Regions from separate parts of the Streptomyces cyaneofuscatus genome, predicted to be linked through region 2. Evidence: predicted binding sites of a transcription regulator. Region 2 holds the regulator's gene; the other holds the start of a gene.
What was found. The regulator HspR, encoded in region 2, represses chaperone genes until heat shock. The targets are predictions, from matches to a motif close to TTGAGNNNNNNNNNCTCAA.
Positions count from the first base shown of each region.

Region 1 (10,959 bases), 1.9 Mb from region 2:
GGCGGTCGAGGGTGACGGGCGCGGGGGGAACCATGGCGCAGGTGTAGGTCTGGGTGTCGGGTTCCATGGACCGGATTCTAGGAGGGCCACCCCTTGGCGTGATCGCGGTCCGGGCGGGGGCCGCGCAGTGCCAGGAGCGCCGCCCCCACCACGTACGCCGTCCCGGCCGTCACCCAGGCCGCCACCTCCGGCCCCGGCTGCATCGGCCACGCCCAGTACGCCGCCGCCCCGCCCGGCGTCCGGGGCGCGGCCAGATAGACCGCGCCCCCGTAGACCGTCATCGGCAGCCAGCTCGCCCGGGCCCCCAGGAGCGCGGCCGCCGCCGCCGTCACCCCCGTCGCGCCCACCACGTTGCGGACCATCGCCGGGGCGCCGAAATGCTCCGGATGACCCGGCACGGCCACCGCCAGGGCCCCGGCGGTGAGCGCGGTGAGGGCCAGCAGGTACGTCAGCCGCCGGGGCCACCAGCGGCGTACGGCCGTGCGGTCCAGCTCCTCGGTGTGCGAGAGGAGCCCGGTGCCGATCGCGGCGGCGGCGAGCAGCGGGGCGAGCGCGAGGACCGGGACGCGGGCCGTGTGGTCGAACTCCGGACGGTCCTGGAGCCAGTCGGCGGCCCACGCGGCGAGCACGGCGGTGGCCGCCAGCGCGGCGAGGGTCGCCGGCAGGGCCCGGGAGCGCAGGTAGAGCACAGGCAGCCCCAGTCGTACGGTCGTCACAGCGCCGGCACCGCCTTCGGGTCGCAACTCGTACGGGTGGCCAGATAGCGGCCCAGCCAGGCCCGGCGCTCGGTGTCGCCCATGGCGGTGAGCCGGTTCAGATACACGGCGCCCCGGGCCGGGTCGAGCATCGAACTGCCCCAGGGGGCCAGCCAGTGCACCACGGCGTCGTCGGTCTCCCGCATGCGTACGGTGGCAGGGTCTTCCTCCACCCCCTCCGTCACGGACTCAGGGCAGTCGCGTTCGGTGAGAAAGTGCGCCGTCTCCCGGGCGTACCCGGCGGGATCGGCGATCCGGTCACGCACCACCGTCCAGCCGCGGGACGTGTAGGGCAGCCGGGAGGTGTCCGGCGGGAGCCGCCGGCTGTCGGAGGTCTGGACGTACCGCACAGGCGCACCCGGTACCCCCTCCAGGCGGGAGACCAGCCCGGCCAGGGCGTCGGACGCCGGGGACAGCAGCGGGCCGTCGAGCCCGCCCACACAGACCTGCGGCACCGCCTCCGTACAGATCAGCTTCTCCGCCACCGGGTCCTCCCGGAACACGTCATCACCGCTGCTCACGATCAGGGGCGCGACGACGGCGGCGGCCACCAGGGGGACGAGCGCGAGGAACCGGCGCCGCACGGCGTACCCGGTGACCAGGGCGAGCACCGGAGCGCCCGTCCACAGGACCATCACGGGCACGAACCAGGCCACCGGCACCCGGTCGGCCAGGAAATACTGCTCGGCCGGGTTCAGGAAGCGGAGGTCGGAGGAGGTGTACGTCGGGGCGCCCAGGACGAGGTACGTGACCGCCGCGAGCACCGGCGCGGCCAGCCGCCACCGGCACACGCGCCCCACCACGAACCCGGTGAACACGGCACACACCGAGAACCAGGCATCCAGGACGATCATGCCCACCGAGGGGCCGCCGGCCCCGGCGTACGGCCAGCTGGCGGCCAGCACCCCCGCCACGGCCACCAGGTGGCCGACGACCACCCACACCGCGACCGGCAGCGCCGCCATCATCAGCTGCGCCGCCCGCGAGCGAGGCACCGAGAGGCACAGCCCGACGGTTCTGCGCCGGTGCTCCCGGCCGCCCTGCCAGCACCCGGCGGCCGCCGCCAGCGGGCCGCCGATCAAGGTGGTCAGCGAATGCAGCAGCCCCTGCGTCTCGCCCCAGCTGCCCTGCCACTGGGCGGCTTTGCTGATCATCGGTACGGCGATGGTGAGGGCCATGGCGGGTGCGACCCAGGGGGCGATCCCGCGCCGCAGCTCGGCCCGGAACGCCGCACGCGCCGGATGGCCGATACGGGGCGGGGCGGCGGCCGGGGCGGTGGGCTCCGGCGGGCTCAACGTGTCCGTCATGCCCCCACCGCCGTACGGTGGGCGCGCAGGGCGGCGGTGTAGCCGCGCTCGATCGGGTTGCCGCCGAGCCCGTCCGCCGCGTCGCCCAGTTCGATCAGGTCGGCGGTGGTGCCCCGGTAGGCGATCCGGCCCGCCTCGATCAGGGTCACGTCGGAGCAGGCCGCCGCGACGTCCTCGACCAGATGCGTGGAGACGATCACCGTGGAGGTCAGGCCCACCTCCCGCAGCAGGGCCCGGAACTCCACGCGCTGCTCCGGGTCGAGACCTGCGGTCGGCTCGTCCAGCAGCAGGAGCGCGGGTTCGTTGACGATCGCCTGGGCGATGCCGACCCGGCGCACCATGCCGCCGGAGAGGGTCTTCACCTTGGCGTCGATCCGGTCGCCGAGGCCGACCCGGTCCACGGCCCGTTCCACCGCCGCCGCGACCCCCGCCCCGTCCATCTCCTTGAGCCAGGCCACGTAGCCGACGAACTCGCGGACGGTGAACCCCGGGTAGTAGCCGAACTCCTGGGGCAGATAGCCGAGCCGGCGCCGTACGGAGGCGCGCTCGCGGTGATCGGCTCCCCGGCCGACCTCGCTGCCCAGCAGCTCCACCTGCCCGGCGTCCGGGGGCGAGACCGTGGCCAGCACCCGGATCAGGGACGTCTTGCCCGCCCCGTTGGGCCCGAGCAGTCCGTGCACACCCGGAGCGAAGTCCAGGTCCACGGCGTCCAGGGCGGTGTTCCTGCGGTGCCGGACGGTCAGCCCGGTCACTTTGGCGCTCACGGCGTCTCCAGATGGTCGAAGGATCGGCGGCGGGCGGCGAGCAGCAGCGCGCACGCCACGGCCCCGGCGGCCCAGCCGCTCTGGACGGCGGGGCCGGCGAAGTACGGGGAGGCCCCCGCCATCAGCGCGGCCCCGGCCGGCCCGCCGGCGGCGGCGGGGGCGACGACGAACGCCAGCCAGGCGGCCCCGACGGCGGCCGCCCCCCGGCGGCCGCCGACGAAACTGCCCAGCGCGAGCGCGGCGAGCGTCAGCGCCAGCCCCGGCAGCAGCCAGGCGGCCGCCCCCGGGCCGCCCGCCGCGACCGGCAGCACGGCCCCGGCCAGGGTCAGCGCCGGGACGCTCACCGCGAGGACGGCGGCGGCCCGGGTCAGCAGCAGCCGCAGCCCGCCGGACGGGGTCGAGGTGGCGATCTCGTACAGCGGATCGGCGTGCAGCCCGTAGGACAGGGCCACCCCGGCGAGCGGCAGCACCGGCGCCGTCACCAGCAGCAACGGCCGCACCGAGGCCCCGAGCCCGGCCCCGTACGACAGGGCGACGGCCCCGAGGGCGACGGCGACGAGCGCCACCAGCCAGGCCCCCCGCAGGGCGGGCCCGGCGGCCCACACGACCCGGGCGGCCCGTGACAGGCGCGGGGGCACCCCCGTGGTCCCCGCGCCTGTCACGGTGGTGGTGGTTCCCGCGCCTGTGCTGGCGCCGATGGCCGGGCCGGTGCCGTTGTCGGCGTACGCCCGGGAGCCGACGCTCTCGCGCGGTTCCCGGACAGCCCGCTCCAGCACCGCCGCCCGGATGGAGGCCAGCAGCGGGCCCGTCTCCGGCCCCGCCCGGACGGCCGACGAGACCACGGCCGCGCAGGCGCCGCACGCCTCGACGTGCTTCTCCAGCGACCACGCATCGCTCTCGGCAGCCGTACCGGCGGCGTACCGCGCGGCCAGCTCCCCGTCCACGTGCCAGTGGTGCCCCAGGCCCGAACGCCCTCGCCTCATGCCGTGCCTCCCAGCGCTTCGCCGTCCGGCGTCAGCCGTTCCAGTGCGTCCCGCAGCTCACGCCGGGCCCGCATCGCCCGGGTCTTGACCGTGCCCTCGGGGATGCCGAGCAGCGCGGCCGCCTCCCTCGTCGACAGCCCGTCCACGACCGTGGCGCGCAGGACCTCGCGCAGCTCCGGCGAGATCCCGGCCAGCGCGGTGCCCACGTCCCCGTACTCCAGGCCCGCCAGCACCCGGTCCTCGGCGGAGGGGGCGACGGTCTCCGGGGCCGGGCCCGGTGCCCGGTCGGCGCGGGCGCCCGCCCGCAGGGTGTCGACGAGCCGGCGGGAGGCGATCACCCACAGCCACCCGCCGACCTGCGCGCCCCGGTGCGAGCCGGCGGAGCGCCACACGGTCACGAAGGTGTCCTGGAGCACTTCGCGCACGGTCTCCGCGTCCGCGCACCGCCGGGCGAGCCGGGCGTGCAGCCACCCGGCGTGCCGGTCGTAGAGCGCGCCCAGCGCCTCCGCGTCCCCGCCCGCGACGGCGCGCACCAACGCCGCGTCGTCGCTCTCCGCCTCCGTACCGTCATTCCGGTCTCCCCCCGCAGGGCGCAACAGCCTCACACCCTCCCTATCGACGGGCGGACGCTATCCGGTTCACGGGTTCACCAGGAGATTCACCCGGAGGTTCACCAGGGCGGGAGACCGGCCCCGGGAATAGCCGTTCCGCGTCCGACGCTCCCGTGGACAGGGGGCTCACCAGGCTTCCAGGTCTTGATCGCTCACAGCGAACACCGCTCGGGGAACATTCGGCGGCTCACAAGCATTGAGTCCACATAGCTCAACTTGCCTGCCGAAGGGGAGATCATGACTACCGAGTCCAAGGCGTTCACACCGATCGACCTGCCCGTGCTGCCGCTCGACGACGAGGTCGTCCTGCCCGGCATGGTGGTGCCGCTGGACCTGTCCGACACCGAGGTGCGCGCCGCCGTCGAGGCCGCGCAGGCCGCCGCCCGTCCCGGCGGCGGGAAGCCCGAGGTGCTGCTGGTCCCGCGGATCGACGGGACGTACACGGGGACCGGTGTCCTGGGGACCGTCGAGCAGGTCGGACGCCTGAGCGACGGGGACCCGGGGGCGCTCATCCGGGCCCGTGACCGGGTCCGGATCGGGGCCGGGACCAGTGGGCCGGGGCGGGCGCTGTGGGTCGAGGGGACCGTGCTCGACGTCGTCGTGCCCGAGCCGCTGCCCGGCTCCGCCGCCGAGCTCGTCAAGGAGTACAAGGCGCTCGCCACCAGCTGGCTGAAGAAGCGCGGCGCCTGGCAGGTCGTGGACCGGGTCCAGCAGATCGACGACATCTCCGCGCTCGCCGACAACTCCGGATACTCGCCGTTCGTCACCACCGGGCAGAAGGTGCAGCTCCTGGAGACCGTGGACCCGGTCACGCGGCTGAAGCTCGCCACCCAGTGGCTGAGCGAGCACCTCGCCGAGCAGGATGTCGCCGAGTCCATCGCCAAGGACGTCCAGGAGGGCGTGGACAAGCAGCAGCGCGAGTTCCTGCTGCGCCGCCAGCTGGACGCCGTACGCAAGGAGCTCTCCGAGCTCAACGGCGACCCGGAGGACGAGTCCGACGACTACCGGGCCCGCGTCGAGGCCGCCGATCTGCCCGAGCACGTCCGGACGGCCGCGCTCAAGGAGGTCGAGAAGCTGGAGCGGTCCAGCGACCAGTCTCCTGAGGGGTCGTGGATCCGCACCTGGCTGGACACCGTCCTCGAACTGCCGTGGACCGAGCGGACCGAGGACGCCTACGACATCCGCGGCGCCCAGGAGGTCCTGGACGCCGAGCACGCCGGTCTCGCCGATGTGAAGGAGCGGATCACCGAGTACCTCGCGGTGCGCAAGCGGCGTGCCGACCGGGGGCTGGGGGTCGTCGGCGGGCGTCGCGGCGGTGCCGTGCTCGCCCTGGTGGGCCCGCCCGGCGTCGGCAAGACCTCGCTCGGGGAGTCCGTCGCGCACGCAATGGGCCGTAAGTTCGTCCGCGTCGCGCTCGGCGGTGTCCGGGACGAGGCGGAGATCCGGGGCCACCGGCGTACGTACGTGGGCGCGCTCCCCGGACGGATCGTGCGGGCGATCAAGGAGGCCGGTTCGATGAACCCGGTCGTCCTGCTCGACGAGATCGACAAGGTCGGCTCCGACTTCCGGGGCGACCCCGCCGCCGCCCTCCTCGAAGTCCTCGACCCCGCGCAGAACCACACCTTCCGCGACCACTACCTGGAGGTCGAGCTCGACCTCAGCGACGTCGTCTTCCTGGCCACCGCCAACGTCCTCGAAGCCATCCCCGAGGCCCTGCTCGACCGTATGGAGCTGGTCCGGCTGGACGGCTACACCGAGGACGAGAAAGTCGTCATCGCCCGGGACCACCTGCTCCCGCGCCAGCTGGAGCGAGCGGGTCTGGAGACGGACGAGGTCACCTTGGAGGAGTCGGCGCTGCGCAAGCTGGCCGGCGAGTACACCCGCGAGGCGGGCGTACGGAATCTGGAGCGGGCCGTCGCCCGGCTGCTCCGCAAGGTCGCGGCCCAGCACGAACTGGGCGACCGCGAGCTGCCGTTCACGGTGACCGACGCGGACCTGCGCGGCCTGATCGGGCGCCCGCACCACGTGCCCGAGTCCGCCCAGGACCCGGCCGAGCGCCGCACCGCGGTGCCGGGCGTGGCCACCGGACTCGCGGTGACCGGGGCGGGCGGTGACGTCCTCTTCGTCGAGGCGTCGCTCGCCGACCCGGAGACCGGCGCGTCCGGACTGACCCTGACCGGTCAGCTCGGGGACGTCATGAAGGAGTCGGCGCAGATCGCGCTGAGCTTCCTGCGGTCGCACGGCGCGGAGCTGGAGCTGCCGGTCGCGGACCTCAAGGACCGGGGCGTGCACATCCACTTCCCGGCCGGTGCGGTCCCGAAGGACGGCCCGAGCGCGGGCATCACGCTCACGACCGCGCTGGCCTCGCTGCTCTCCGGACGCCTCGTCCGTACGGATGTGGCGATGACCGGTGAGGTGTCGCTGACCGGACGGGTACTGCCGATCGGCGGCCTGAAGCAGAAGCTGCTGGCCGCCCACCGCGCCGGCATCACCACCGTGGTGATCCCCCAGCGCAACGAGGCCGACCTGGACGACGTCCCGGCCGAGGTGCTGGAGAAGCTGGACGTCCACCCGGTCACCGACGTCCGCCAGGTGCTGGAGATCGCCCTTGCCCCGGCCTCGGCCCCGGCGGAAAGGATCCCGGCCGCGGCCTGACCGCCACGCAGTGACGGGCGCGGTATCAGGTACGTGGCCGGTACGGACGGCCCGCTTCCCGAGTCAACGGGGGCGGGCCGTTCCGCATGCACCGCAGCACGGTGCTCAGGGGCGGTAGATCGTGCCCGGCTCCGGCACCGCCGGGGCCATCAGCTCAGGGACGGTCACGAAGATGTAGCCGTCCTTCTGGAGCGCGTCGATGATCCCCGGCACGGCGGGCACGGTGCCCTGGTAGATGTCGTGCAGCAGGATGATGCCGTCCTTGCTCGCCTGGTCCACGATCCGCTTCGTGATCAGCGCCGAGTCGTTCGTCGAGTAGTCCTTGGCGGTGGCGCTCCACAACACCTGGGAGAGCCCCAGCTCCTTGCTGATCCCGGAGACCTCGTCGTCCGTGCGGCCCTGCGGCGGGCGCATCAGCCGGGGCTTCTTCCCCGTCACCTTCTCGATCGCCACCTGGGTCTTCTCCAGCTCGGCCCGTATCGCGTCCGGCTCCTCGTCGGTGAGGATCTTGTGCGTCCAGGTGTGGTTGGCCACCTCGTGGCCTTCGTCCTGGATGCGCCGCACGGTGTCCGGGTGCTTGAGGACGTGGTGCTTGCCCAGCAGGAAGAAGGTCGCGTGGACCTTCTTCGCCTTCAGGATGTCCAGCAGCTCCGGGGTGTCCTTGCCCGGCCCCGCGTCGAACGTGAGGGCGATGCACTTCGCCTTGCGGCAGTCCGCCCGCCCGAAGGAGCCCTTGGCGTCGGACGCCGCGTCCTGCCGTGCCGAGGCCGGAGCCGTCGTCTCCATCGAGCATCCACTGAGCGCCAGTGTGAGCGTCGTCACCAGCGCGGCGGCCAACCCGCCGCCGAACAGGGTCATCTTCTTCGACACGGCACACCACTCCTCTGCGCGGAAATCTCCGCACAGGTGTGCGGTACGCCGAGGACTATACATAGTGCGTATACATCGGGTGCATAGTGGGGTGCGGGGCGGCGCGAAGCCCCGGTGACCTGCGAAGAGGTGACCGGGGCCGGTTCAGGTGGGGGTCAGCCGTTGGCCAGTGCCTGTACGCGGTCGAGCGCGCCGTTGAAGCGGTTGTGGTCGCCGACCGTGGGGCCGGTCGAGGTGTACTGCCACATCGTGTGGACGGGCCAGCCGGCCGGCAGCTCGCCGACCGTCGTGTTGTACCGGGCCACCCAGAGCGGGTTGACGGCGCCGAAGCTCGCGTTGTTGCCGGTGCAGTCCTTCCACCAGCTGGTCGCGGTGTAGATGACCGCGTCCCGGCCGGTGCGTGCCCGGTAGGTGGTGGTGAAGTCCCGGATCCAGTTGACCATCGCGGCCTGGCTGAGGCCGTAGCACTGGGCGCCGTACGGGTTCCACTCGATGTCGAGCACCCCCGGCAGGGTCCGGCCGTCCCGGGACCAGCCGCCGCCGTTGTCCACGAAGTAGTTCGCCTGCGCGGCGCCGCTCGCCGTGTTCGGGGTGGCGAAGTGGTACGCGCCACGGATCATGCCGACGTTGTACGAGCCGTTGTACTGCTGCGCGAAGTAGGGGTTCCTGTAGTACGTCCCCTCGGTGGCCTTCACGTAGGCCCACTTCACGCCGCTGTTCCACAAGGTCTGCCAGGCCACGTTTCCCTGGTGGCTGCTGACGTCCACGCCCTCGGTCTGGACGACCCGGGGATCGCGGGGCAGCCCGCCCTGGCCGTCGTGCTCGATGACGCCCTGGCCCATCCTGGCGGTGCCGCGGGCGGGCGGGGCGTCGGCGGTGTCCGGGCCGGCCGCGGTGGCGCCGCCCGGCAGGGTGAGGAGGAGGGTGAGTGCGGCCAGGAGGGTTCCGCCGACGGTGAGGCGCGAGCGGCGGGAGGTGCCGGATCTGCGGGAGGTGCCGGATCTGTGACGGTGCAGGGGCATGGGTGTGCCTCCGGGATGTGGTGGTGGATGCCCACAGTCGTGGCGTGCTCATGTCATACGTACGATCCGGTGACGACGCTACGCACGTAGACCCGGAGTACGGAAGAGGGCCTGGCCGCCGCCGTTGGTCTACGCCTGCGAAATACTGGCCCAGCTGCGGCGTTGACCGGCCGTGGAAGAAACTTTCATCGGCAGGAAACCGTACGAGGGGTGCTGACGTGCACGGGAGCGAGAGCGCGCGGGAGCCGGGCGCGACTGCCGGGACTGGTGTGGACCACGAATTCCTGGCGCTGGAGCGCGAGCTGGCGGTCTTCCTGCGCCGCGCCCGGGCCAGTTCGGGCGAGATGGCCCGCGAGGTCCACCCCGAACTGGAGCCCGCCGCCTACGGCTTGCTCGTCCGCCTGGAGTCGGCCGGCCGGCAGCGGGCCACCGAGCTGGCCGCCTACTTCGGCGTCGGCAAGGCCACCATGAGCCGTCAGCTGCGGGCCCTGGAGGACCTCGGCCTGGTCGCCCGCGAACCCGACCCGGCCGACGGCCGCGCCTGGCTCGTCCGGCTCACCGACGAGGGCCTCGCCCGTTTCCGCAGCGTCCGCGACGCCCGGCGCGGGCAGTACGTCCGCAAGCTGGCCGACTGGGACCGGGCCGAGGTAGCGGAGCTGGCCCGGCTGCTGCACCAGCTGAACACCCGCGCGGAGGAGTGACGTCCGGCCCGCCGCCCCCGGCCCTACAGCTCCACGAACACCGCCGTCGCGTCGTCGTGCGTCTTGCTCCGCCGCAGCCGTACGCGCCCGGCGGCCGCGTCGGCCCCCTCCAGCTCCCGTACCCGGTCGATCAGCCCCCGGGGCCCCGCCTTGCGCACCAGCTCCAGCAGGGCCGCCCAGTCGCCCTCGCGGAACACCTCCGCCCACCGGCTCGCCCCGTCCGTCAGCGCGGCCAGCGAGCGGACCTGGTCCGCCGGGACGGTGCCGGTCACCGCACGTGCGGCCACCGCGGGGTCGGCGGCGGCGGTGAAGAAGCCGCCCTCCTTGTTGCGCAGCCGGCCGTCGACCGTCGCCGCCGAGGCCAGCGAGCCCGGCGGCAGGCGGTCGAGCCGGTCGTCGAGGACCGCCCGGACCGCCCCGTCCGCTCCCTCCAGCAGGAGCGCCGCATCGGAGAGCACCAGGTACTCGATCGCGTGTTCGCCCCAACGCGCCAGGGCCACGGTCGCCTGAGGCGTCCGTACGTGAGAAAGGTCACAGGTCGACCGGTGGGCGTCGGCGGTGCGCCGGATGGACTCCGACAGGATCTCGGCCAGGTCCATATCTCGCCGTGAACCCGACAGTTCCACCAGTGCGCCGCCCAGCCGGGCGGTGAACCAGGGGACGGAGTGCACACAACCGTCATCCCCCTCCGGCGGCGTGACACCGTCCAGCACCACCACCACTCCCCCCTGGCCGGACGCGGGGACGGCGGCCGATGCCCAGTCCTCGTTGGGGCGTTCGGGATCGCCGGGGACGGTGACGAGTTCGCAGCGCATGACGCCAGTCTGCACGAGGTCTTCACGGACCCCGCACGGGAGCGGTTTCCGGCCGTACCAGCAGGTCAACGCGGGCCCCGCGCGCGGAGGGCGCGGCTCCGGGGGAGTGCGGGCGGGCATCCTGCCAAAGGCGGCGCCGAAGTTCCACCCCGCGCCCTATGCATGGTCAGGGGCGCCTCTGGGGAGACTTGTTCGCCAACTCAAGAGTGATGTTCACTCGTTCGAGTGGCGGAGCGGTTGATGCGCGCCCCCCTCTCAAAAGCGCTGGAATGGTCAGAAGCCATACCAGGAGCGGGGCGTCCCTCTACGTGACCGAGCGTCACCTCTGCTTCAAGGGTGGACGAGTCAAGATTGCGAGCACCGGTGCAGAAGAAGCGGCCGCGGAGCCAGGGCAGCACGCGCGACGGTTCCGGGGCGACGCCTCCGGCTCCGGTCGCCACCAAGCGGACCGTACGGGTACGGAGCCGGCTGGTCGC
Region 1 is NZ_CP137002.1:2,420,487-2,431,445, reverse strand. Features, by position in the region: gene R2B67_RS10085 (spermidine synthase family protein) at 1-67, opposite strand, end outside; gene R2B67_RS10080 (hypothetical protein) at 78-716, opposite strand; gene R2B67_RS10075 (hypothetical protein) at 713-2,062, opposite strand; gene R2B67_RS10070 (ABC transporter ATP-binding protein) at 2,059-2,826, opposite strand; gene R2B67_RS10065 (zf-HC2 domain-containing protein) at 2,823-3,809, opposite strand; gene R2B67_RS10060 (RNA polymerase sigma factor) at 3,806-4,414, opposite strand; gene lon (endopeptidase La) at 4,658-7,075, shown strand; gene R2B67_RS10050 (polysaccharide deacetylase family protein) at 7,181-7,933, opposite strand; gene R2B67_RS10045 (lysozyme) at 8,101-8,967, opposite strand; gene R2B67_RS10040 (MarR family winged helix-turn-helix transcriptional regulator) at 9,186-9,668, shown strand; gene R2B67_RS10035 (protein phosphatase 2C domain-containing protein) at 9,692-10,483, opposite strand; gene R2B67_RS10030 (sensor histidine kinase) at 10,847-10,959, shown strand, end outside.
Region 1: lon (endopeptidase La) is a predicted target of HspR. The motif match lies at 4,617-4,635, and genes of this name have one in related genera.

Region 2 (10,959 bases):
GCCGGTGGGGTCCGAGTGCTTCCGGGGGGCGGGGGGCTCGGTGGCGTACGGGGGTGGGGGAGGGGGCGTGGGTGGCGGGGGCGTCCGGGGTCCGGCCACGGCTTCGGGCCGGGGCTGCTGCCGGGCGTGCTGCCTTCGCTGTTCCTGTTGGCCCTGCCGGTCCTGCTGCCCTTGCTGCCCCTGCTGGTCCTGCCGGTCCTGCTGTTCCTGCTGCCTCTGCCGTTGCTTCTTCCTCTGGTTCTTCTGCCGCACGCGCCGCTGTCTCGCGTTCCGCATCGCGCCCGCCCGGGGTTCGGAGTCCGATGGAGTGCCTGGTGGTGTGCCTGGTGGAGCGCCTGATCGTGTGCCTGTACCAGCCGATCGATGACGGTTGTGACCGTCTCGCGGCATTTTGTGACAGAACGATCCCACGGTGGGATGGTGGGTCGGGGCAACGGCGCGATGGCGACGTGTATCGGCACCTAAGTTGAGTCGGCTCGACTCAGGTCTGTTGACTCCGGGGCCGGTGTCATGCATCCTTGAGTCAGATCCACTCAAGTAGTCAGTTGGAGGAATTGAAATGGCACGTGCGGTCGGCATCGACCTGGGCACGACTAACTCCGTCGTCAGCGTTCTCGAAGGCGGCGAGCCCACCGTCATCACCAACGCCGAAGGCGCCAGGACCACGCCGTCCGTCGTCGCCTTCGCCAAGAACGGCGAGGTGCTGGTCGGCGAGGTGGCCAAGCGTCAGGCGGTCACCAACGTCGACAGGACCATCCGCTCCGTCAAGCGCCACATGGGCACTGACTGGAAGATCGAGATCGACGGCAAGGGCTTCAACCCGCAGCAGATGAGCGCCTTCATCCTGCAGAAGCTGAAGCGCGACGCCGAGTCCTACCTGGGCGAGAAGGTGGCCGACGCGGTCATCACCGTCCCGGCGTACTTCAACGACTCCGAGCGTCAGGCGACCAAGGAGGCCGGTGAGATCGCGGGCCTCAACGTCCTGCGTATCGTCAACGAGCCGACCGCCGCCGCCCTGGCGTACGGCCTGGACAAGGACGACCAGACGATCCTCGTCTTCGACCTCGGTGGCGGCACCTTCGACGTGTCGCTCCTGGAGATCGGTGACGGCGTCGTCGAGGTGAAGGCCACCAACGGTGACAACCACCTCGGTGGTGACGACTGGGACCAGCGCGTCGTCGACTACCTGGTGAAGCAGTTCGCCAACGGGCACGGCGTGGACCTGTCCAAGGACAAGATGGCTCTCCAGCGTCTCCGCGAGGCCGCGGAGAAGGCGAAGATTGAGCTCTCGTCCTCGACCGAGACCACGATCAACCTGCCCTACATCACGGCGTCCGCCGAGGGCCCGCTGCACCTGGACGAGAAGCTCACGCGCTCGCAGTTCCAGCAGCTGACCTCGGACCTCCTGGACCGCTGCAAGACCCCGTTCCACAACGTCATCAAGGACGCGGGCATCCAGCTCTCCGAGATCGACCACGTCGTTCTCGTCGGTGGCTCCACCCGTATGCCGGCCGTCGCCGAGCTCGTCAAGGAGCTGACCGGTGGCCAGGACGCCAACAAGGGTGTGAACCCGGACGAGGTCGTCGCCATCGGCGCCTCGCTCCAGGCCGGTGTCCTCAAGGGCGAGGTCAAGGACGTCCTGCTCCTCGACGTCACCCCGCTGTCCCTCGGTATCGAGACCAAGGGAGGGATCATGACCAAGCTCATCGAGCGCAACACCACGATCCCGACCAAGCGTTCCGAGATCTTCACGACGGCCGAGGACAACCAGCCGTCCGTGCAGATCCAGGTCTACCAGGGCGAGCGCGAGATCGCGGCGTACAACAAGAAGCTCGGGATGTTCGAGCTGACCGGTCTGCCGCCGGCCCCGCGCGGTGTGCCGCAGATCGAGGTCGCCTTCGACATCGACGCCAACGGCATCATGCACGTCGCCGCCAAGGACCTCGGCACCGGCAAGGAGCAGAAGATGACCGTCACCGGCGGCTCCTCGCTGCCGAAGGACGAGGTCAACCGGATGCGCGAAGAGGCCGAGAAGTACGCGGAGGAGGACCACGCCCGCCGCGAGGCCGCCGAGTCGCGCAACCAGGGCGAGCAGCTCGTCTACCAGACGGAGAAGTTCCTCAAGGACAACGAGGACAAGGTCCCTGCGGACGTCAAGACGGAGGTAGAGACCGCTGTCGGCGAGCTGAAGGAGAAGCTCAAGGGCGAGGACACCGCCGAGATCCGTACGGCCACCGAGAAGGTCGCCGCCGTCTCCCAGAAGCTGGGCCAGGCGATGTACGCCAACGCCCAGGCCGAGGGTGCTACGCCGGGCGCCGAGGCTCCGGGCGACGCCCAGGGCAAGGCCGATGACGATGTCGTCGACGCCGAGATCGTGGACGACGAGAAGGACACCAAGGGCGGTGCGGCGTGACCGAGGAGACTCCGGGCTTCGACGAGAAGCCCGACGTCCCCTCCGGCGCCACCCCTGATGACGCCGAGCCGAAGGCTGCCGCACCCTCCGAGGAGGAGGCGGCGGCCCCGGCCGGGGACACCGACCAGACCGCCGGCCTGACCGCTCAGCTGGACCAGGTCCGTACGGCGCTCGCCGAGCGCACCGCGGACCTCCAGCGGCTCCAGGCCGAGTACCAGAACTACCGCCGCCGCGTGGAGCGGGACCGGGTCACGGTCAAGGAGATCGCCGTCGCGAACCTCCTGTCCGAGCTCCTGCCCGTGCTCGACGACGTCGGCCGCGCCAGGGAGCACGGCGAGCTGGTGGGCGGCTTCAAGTCGGTCGCCGAATCGCTGGAGACGGTCGTCGCGAAGCTGGGCCTCCAGCAGTTCGGCAAGGAGGGCGAGCCCTTCGACCCGACGATCCACGAGGCCCTGATGCACAGCTACGCGCCGGACGTCACCGAGACGACCTGCGTGGCGATCCTCCAGCCGGGGTATCGCATCGGCGAGCGCACCATCCGCCCCGCGCGGGTGGCCGTCGCCGAGCCGCAGCCGGGCGCCACGCCCGCGGCGGCCAAGGAAGAGAAGACAGACGACGAGGAGAGCGGTGGCACCGAGGAGGTCTGACGACACCACGTCTGACCACCAGGGTGCACACCGACCGGTCCGGCGGCCGGCCCACGGGCCGGCCGCCGCGCCGATCGTCCGGAAGGAGGGACGTCGATGAGCACGAAGGACTTCGTCGAGAAGGACTACTACAAGGTCCTCGGCGTCCCCAAGGACGCCACCGACGCCGAGATCAAGAAGGCGTACCGCAAGCTCGCCCGCGAGTTCCACCCCGACGCCAACAAGGGTGACGCCAAGGCTGAGGAGCGGTTCAAGGAGATCTCCGAGGCGAACGACGTCCTCGGTGACACCAAGCGGCGCAAGGAGTACGACGAGGCGCGCGCCCTCTTCGGCAACGGTGGCTTCCGCGCCGGCCCCGGTGGTGCGGGCGGCAACTTCAACTTCGACCTGGGCGACCTCTTCGGCGGCGGCGCCCCGGGCGGCGGCCAGGGTGGTGCGGGCGGCGGTTTCGGCGGCGGCGGGGGCGGTCTCGGCGACGTCTTCGGCGGGCTGTTCAACCGCGGCGGTACCGGCACCCGGGTCCAGCCGCGGCGCGGCCAGGACATCGAGTCCGAGGTGACGCTCAGCTTCACCGAGGCGGTCGACGGGGCCACGGTCCCGCTGCGGATGTCCAGCCAGGCGCCCTGCAAGGCGTGTTCCGGCACCGGCGACAAGAACGGCACCCCCAGGGTCTGCCCGACCTGCGTCGGCACCGGCCAGGTCTCGCGCGGCACCGGCGGCGGCTTCTCCCTCACCGACCCGTGCGTGGACTGCAAGGGCCGGGGCCTCATCGCCCAGGACCCCTGCGACGTCTGCCACGGCAGCGGCCGGGCGAAGTCGGCCCGCACCATGCAGGTCAGGATCCCGGCGGGCGTCTCCGACGGCCAGCGGATCCGGCTGCGCGGCAAGGGCGGCCCGGGCGAGCGCGGCGGACCGGCCGGCGATCTGTACGTCGTCGTCCACGTCGGCGCCCACCCGGTCTTCGGCCGCAAGGGCGACAACCTCACGGTCACCGTGCCTGTCACCTTCCCGGAGGCGACGCTCGGCGGCGAGGTGAAGGTCCCCACACTCGGCGGACCCCCGGTCACCCTGAAACTGCCCCCCGGCACCCCGAACGGGCGTACGATGCGCGCCCGGGGCAAGGGCGCGGTCCGCAAGGACGGCACCCGCGGCGACCTGCTGGTCACCGTGGAGGTGGCGGTCCCCACGGACCTCGGCCAGGAGGCCAGGGACGCGCTGGAGGCCTACCGCAAGGCGACCGCGGACGAGGACCCGCGGGCAGAACTGTTCCAGGCCGCGAAGGGAGCTTGAGATGGACGGCCGTCGACGCAATCCGTACCAGCTGACCGATGAATCACCGGTGTACGTGATCTCGATCGCGGCCCAGCTCTCGGGCCTGCACCCGCAGACGCTGCGCCAGTACGACCGTCTCGGCCTGGTCTCCCCCGACCGTACGGCCGGCCGCGGCCGCCGTTACTCGGCCCGCGACATCGAGCTGCTGCGCACCGTGCAGCAGTTGTCGCAGGACGAGGGCATCAACCTGGCGGGCATCAAGCGCATCATCGAGCTGGAGAACCAGGTGACCGCGCTCCAGCAGCGCGTCGCCGAGCTCTCGGCGGCGGTGGACGGCGCGGCGGTCGCCATGCAGCAGCGCGAGGCCCAGGTGCACGCCTCGTACCGCCGCGACCTCGTGCCGTACCAGGACGTGCAGCAGACCAGCGCGCTGGTGGTCTGGCGGCCGAAGCCGAAGCGGCCGGGGGCGGAGTAGGAACACGCCTGTGTGCGGTGGGGCCGGGAGAGCGTTCATGACGCCTTCCCGGCCCCGCCGCGCGTTGTCAGGCGTCGCCGCGGCCGGCTCCGGCGATGCCGGACCGTACGAGGAGGGCGCCGAGGTGGGTGCGACTGGTGGCGCCGAGGGTCTGCATGAGCTTGGCGATGTGGGAGCGGCAGGTGCGGACGCTGATGCCCATCCTGCGGGCGACGACCTCGTCGACGTGGCCTTCGGTGAGGAGGCGGGCGATGCTCTGCTGGACGGCGGTGACCGGGGCGTCGGGCCCGGCGGTCCGGAGCGGTTCGCCGAAGGGGGTGGCTCTGGCCCAGAGGACGTCGTAGACGTGGATGAGGTAGCGGACGAGGGCGGGGTGCGTGATGCGGAGGGCCACGTCCCGCTGGGATGTGGTGGGGATGTACGCGACCCGGTCGAAGATGAAGAGCCGCTCGGGCGTCTGCTCCATGGTGCGGATCTGGAGTCCCTCGTACGGCAGCCGGTCCACGTAGTGGTTCAGGGGCGGGCTGTAGCGGGCGGAGTGCTGGTAGATGTGGCGCACGGACACACCGCGCTGAAGGGGCGGCAACGCGTTCTTCCGGGCGCGTTCGAGGAGTTCGGCGGGGCGCTTGCTGCCCGGGTGGAGGGTCAGGATGTGTTCCCGGGTTCTGCGGCCGGCCTCTTCGAGGGATTCCTGGATCGCCGGTTTTCCGCTGACGACGGTGATCTCGGGGTGCGGCTCGCGACCGGCGACCGAGGTCAGCGGCAGGAGGGCGTTGACGAGCGTGGCCGTGGTGTCGAGGCGCTCGAAGACCTCCTGGGCGAGGGGCCTGAGCAGGCGCGTGAGCGCGGCCGACGCCGGTACGGGGCGTGCCCACCGCTCGTCGTCCGGGTCCGGGTGGACCAGGCCCCGCTGGAGGAGGCAGGGCGCTTCGGCGAGCTCCGTCCGGGGCAGGCGGCCTTCGCGCAGAGCCGTCGCGTAGAGGCTCATGGCGGGCTCGCAGAGGCCGTGGGCGGTTCCCGGTCCGTCCGCGTTCTCCGTCGTCGTGCACATGCCTCGGCCCCCCCGCGGGTTTCGGTATGCCCCTCGAACGAGGCTAGTTCGTGTCGTCCGGACGTGCCGGTGTCGTCCGGGGCGGCTGCTCGGCGGCGGTCGCTTCGACGATGCCCGACTCGACGAGCAGTGCGCCGAGGTGGGTGCGGCTGGTGGCGCCCAAGGTCTGCATGAGCTTGGCGATGTGGGAGCGGCAGGTGCGGACGCTGATGCCCATCTTGCGGGCCACCACGTCGTCCACGTGGCCTTCGGCGAGGAGGCGGGCGATGCTGAGCTGGACCGCGGTGACCGGGGCGCCGGGTGCGGTCGCCTGGTAGTTCTCGGCCAGCGGTACGGCCTGGGCCCAGAGGACCTCGTACACCTGGATCAGGTAGGAGACCAGGGCCGGATGGCTGATCCGCAGCGCGGTGCTGCGGTCGGCGGAGGCGGGGATGTAGGCCACCGTCCGGTCGATGATGATCAGCCGTTCGACGGTCAGCTCGGTGGTGCGTACGTGCAGATGCTGGGCCGGGACCTGGGAGAGGTAGTCCCTGATGGAGCCGCTGTAGCGGGCCGGATGCTGGTAGATGTGGCGGATCCTGGCCCCCCGCCGGATGGCGGTGTTGGCGTTGGCCAGCCCCTCCCGCAGGGTGCTGGCCGGCCGGTCGCTGCCGGGCTGGGCCGTGAGGATCTCGTCCGTGGCGGTGGCGGTGGCCTCGTTGATGGACGCCTGGATGGCCGGAACCCCCTCCAGCACGGTGATGGCGAGGTTGGGGTCGTCGTGGGCGACGGCGGTGAGCGGGTACAGGGACCGGCTCAGCGCGGTCGCGAGGCGCAGGCGCTCGTCTATCTCCCGGGAGACCGGCTGCAGGAGGTTGGCCAGAGCGGCTGACGGTGGCACGGGCCGCATCCAGGTGTCGTCCCACGGGTCGGGATGCAGCAGGGCCAGTTCGGTGAGGCACGGGGCGTCGCCGATCTCGGCGCGGGCTATCCGCCCGGAGCGCAGGGCCTTCTCGTACAGCCGCAGCGCCGGAGCGCACAGCACGCCGTTCTGATGTGGGGTATGTCCTAATCTGCCTTCACTGCTCGCCATTTGGGATCCCCCTGCTTTATGCAGTGCAACAAGTTGACGGTGGTGCCCGTGTGGTTCTGAGGGGAGTGTGGACCTGTCGGGGAGGCCGGGAACTTCCCCGGCACGACCTGGGCGTCGGCTGTGCTCTCCCCCATTGCGCAGTCACGCCCGGGTTCCCACGGGGGGATCGCTCGCGCGGTCAGGAGTCCGATTCCAGGATTCCTGACCGCGCGATCAGATAGCCGAGTTGTGCCCGGCTGGTGCTGCCGAGGGTGGCGGAGAGCTTGGCGACATGGGCGCGGCAGGTGCGTACGTTCATACCGAGGCGCCGGGCGATCGAGTCGTCCACGTGGCCTTCCACCAGCAGTTGCGCGATGGACCGCTGAACACCGCTGATGCCCTTGGGAGGTGGGTCGTACTGAAGCTCACCGAGAAGGGGCGACGCACGGCTCCAGAGCTGCTCGAAGACCTTGACCAGGTAGTCGATCAGTCCGGGATGGCGGAGCTCCAGGGCGACTTGGTCGTCGTTGCGCGCGGGTATGAAGGCAACAGTCCGGTCGAAGACTATCAATCGCTCGATGAGCTCTTCGAGTGTGCGGATCTCCACCTTGCTCTCGGCCAGGCGGGCCGCGTAGGCGAGCGTGCCCTGGCTGTGCCGCACCGTGTGCTGGTAGAGAGTGCGCATGGCGACGCCGCGATCCACCACGGACAGTGCGCGTTCGAGGCCCTCGCTGAGGCGGTCCTCGCCGCGGTCGCCACCGGGCTGGACGGTGAGGACCTCGGTGCGGCACTCGGCGGTGGCGAGATCGAGGGCGGCATTGATCCGGTGCCCCCCTTCCAGGACCGTGATGGCGTGGGTGGTGGGAGGATCCTGGGCGCTGATGTCCATGAACGGCTCGAAGGAGTCCGCCAACTCCACGGAGCGCCGTCTGCGTTCCTGGATCTCCCGCTCGATCGGGTGCAGGCGCTGAGCCAGAGCCGCGGACGGGGCGATGGGCCGGAGCCACGCGGTGTCGTCCGGATCGGGGTGCAGGAGCGCGAAATCCATCAAGCAGGGGGCGGGCTCAACCTCTGAACGAGAGATTCGTCCGGATCGTAGCGCGCTGGCGTAAAGCCGCTTTCCGGCGTCACACAGTTCCGTGACGCCGTGAGGATGTGTCGACTTTGTCTCTCTTGTGGCCATATCTACACCCCCCAGGTTCCTGAACATGCAGGAACATGATGCATCGTCCCAGTGGCGTTCCCCTACCCGGTTGAGACATCGTCGTGGATGCGGGGAAGAGGAATCCACAAGTGAGGACGAAGCCGACTATGGATAAGCGAATGCTTCGCTCGGTGCTTGCCGCCGCTTTCGTCGCGGCCCTGGGCTTTGGCGTGGCAGGCGGCGCGATGAGCAATTCGGCGGCACCTCGTGCCGACGAGATCAGCTGGTTCGCCGGCAGCTCGGTATCCGGTGGCGAGATCAGCTGGTCCGTGCAGGCGGCCGCTGCCGACGAGATCAGCTGGCTGACCCCGAAGACGTCGGCGCCCGGCGAGATCAGCTGGTCCGCCCCGGCCGACACGGTCGCATGACCACGCCGCCGGACGACCGCACCTTCCGGCGCGAGATGGCAACCGCCTATCGCTCAGGGTGGCATTTCATCGATCTGCTCACGGCCCTCCCCCGCCGTGGCGACTCGTTGATGGTCACCCTGTTCGGAGAGCCGATCGTCGTCGTGATGGAAGAGGACGAGGACGTCCGCGCCTACCGCTGTCTCCGCCGCCCCCGTGGCGCGCCGCAGCCCGTCCGCTGCGCCGTCAGGTACGGGATGATCTTTGTGAACCTCGATCAGCGGGACCATGAGCTGATCGCGTCAGAACCCCTTTCCGCCACCCCCCGCAGCGCCTGAGCGATTCCCCCGTCGTCACCTGTCGCTCCAGGCGCTTCCCCCACACAGCGGCGCCACCGTGACCTGAACACGGTGGCGCCGTTGTGCTGTTCCGGTTCGGGGGCCTCACGGCCGGCCGGGGCCTCGCGGTCGGCCCGGGGGCCTCAGGCGTTTCCGAGTGCCCGGTCGACGGCGATCTCGATGACGATGCGCTCCGGGTTGACCCTCGGCGTGCGCTCGTAGCGCTCCGCGTAACGGCTCTCCGCGTCCGCGACGGCCTCCGGCTCGCTCCGGACGGTCGCGACGCCCTCCAGCGTCGCCCAGCGGGCCTTGTGCATCTGGCAGACGGCGACCCGTGCCCCCTCCGGGCCCGCGGCCAGGATGTTGGCGACCTTGCGGGTGCCCTTGCCGGTGATCACGCGTGCCACCCCGGCCTCCGGGTCGTACGTCACGCCCACCGGCACCACGTGCGGTGTGCCGTCGGGGCGGAGCGTCGTCAGGGTGCACACGTGCCGCTCGCGCCAGAACGCGAGGTAGCCGGGGGTGGGGTTCCGTACGTCTGCCATGGGTGAAGCGTAGGCGCGGGGCTGTGCCGGTGCGGTGGCAGGTGGCCCCGGCAGCCGGTTCACTCGGGACGGGCAGGGCTCAGGTGCCGTACTCTTGCCTTGAGTGGAATAGACTCAACTTTGTGCACGTTGTTCCCGTCAAGGGACGAGCAAGGGACCAGTTCCAGCTGCGAGGAGGAGTAAGCACACGTGGACGCCGAGCTGACCAACAAGAGCCGGGACGCCATCAACGCGGCCACCGACAGGGCCGTGAAGGACGGGCACCCCGATCTCACCCCCGCACACCTGCTCCTCGCGCTGCTGAGCGGCGAGGACAACGAGAACATCACCGACCTGCTCGCCGCCGTCGAGGCCGACCAGGCCGTCGTACGGGGGGAGACCGAGCGGCTGCTCGGGGCCCTGCCCAGCGTCACCGGCTCCACCGTGGCCCCGCCGCAGCCCAACCGTGAGCTGCTGGCCGTCATCCAGGACGCGGCGCAGCGGGCGAAGGAGCTGGGCGACGAGTACCTCTCCACCGAGCACCTGCTGATCGGGATCGCCGCGAAGGGCGGGCGGGCCGGTGAGATCCTCGACGGGCAGGGGGCCGGTGCGAAGAAGCTGCTGGCCGCATTCGAGACGAGCAGGGGAGGGCGTCGCGTGACCACACCCGACCCGGAGGGCCAGTACAAGGCCCTGGAGAAGTTCGGCACCGACTTCACGGCCGCCGCGCGCGAGGGCAAGCTCGACCCGGTCATCGGCCGCGACCAGGAGATCCGCCGCGTCGTGCAGGTGCTGTCCCGGCGCACGAAGAACAACCCGGTGCTCATCGGTGAGCCCGGCGTCGGCAAGACCGCCGTCGTCGAGGGGCTCGCCCAGCGCATCGTCAAGGGCGACGTCCCCGAGAGCCTGAAGAACAAGCGGCTGGTCTCGCTGGACCTCGGCGCGATGGTCGCGGGCGCGAAGTACCGCGGCGAGTTCGAGGAGCGCCTCAAGACCGTCCTCTCCGAGATCAAGGAGAGCGACGGCCAGATCATCACCTTCATCGACGAGCTGCACACCGTCGTCGGCGCCGGCGCGGGCGGCGACTCCGCCATGGACGCGGGCAACATGCTCAAGCCGATGCTGGCTCGCGGTGAGCTGCGCATGGTCGGCGCGACCACGCTCGACGAGTACCGCGAGCGCATCGAGAAGGACCCCGCCCTGGAGCGGCGCTTCCAGCAGGTGCTGGTCGCCGAGCCGTCCGTCGAGGACACCATCGCGATCCTCCGCGGTCTAAAGGGCCGTTACGAGGCCCACCACAAGGTCCAGATCGCGGACTCGGCGCTCGTCGCCGCCGCCACCCTCTCCGACCGCTACATCACCTCCCGCTTCCTCCCCGACAAGGCCATCGACCTGGTCGACGAGGCCGCCTCCCGGCTGCGGATGGAGATCGACTCCTCCCCCTTGGAGATCGACGAACTCCAGCGCTCCGTCGACCGGTTGCGCATGGAGGAGCTGGCGCTGAAGAACGAGTCCGACGTCGCCTCCAAGCAGCGCCTGGAGAAGCTGCGCCGCGACCTCGCCGACAAGGAGGAGGAGCTGCGCGGCCTCAACGCCCGCTGGGAGAAGGAGAAGCAGGGCCTCAACCGGGTCGGTGA
Region 2 is NZ_CP137002.1:4,321,500-4,332,458, forward strand. Features, by position in the region: gene R2B67_RS19160 (sugar transferase) at 1-99, opposite strand, end outside; gene dnaK (molecular chaperone DnaK) at 560-2,413, shown strand; gene grpE (nucleotide exchange factor GrpE) at 2,410-3,060, shown strand; gene dnaJ (molecular chaperone DnaJ) at 3,157-4,350, shown strand; gene R2B67_RS19180 (heat shock protein transcriptional repressor HspR) at 4,352-4,807, shown strand; gene R2B67_RS19185 (LuxR C-terminal-related transcriptional regulator) at 4,875-5,858, opposite strand; gene R2B67_RS19190 (helix-turn-helix transcriptional regulator) at 5,902-6,930, opposite strand; gene R2B67_RS19195 (hypothetical protein) at 7,109-8,119, opposite strand; gene R2B67_RS19200 (hypothetical protein) at 8,233-8,481, shown strand; gene R2B67_RS19205 (Rieske (2Fe-2S) protein) at 8,478-8,798, shown strand; gene R2B67_RS19210 (pyridoxamine 5'-phosphate oxidase family protein) at 8,942-9,343, opposite strand; gene clpB (ATP-dependent chaperone ClpB) at 9,533-10,959, shown strand, end outside.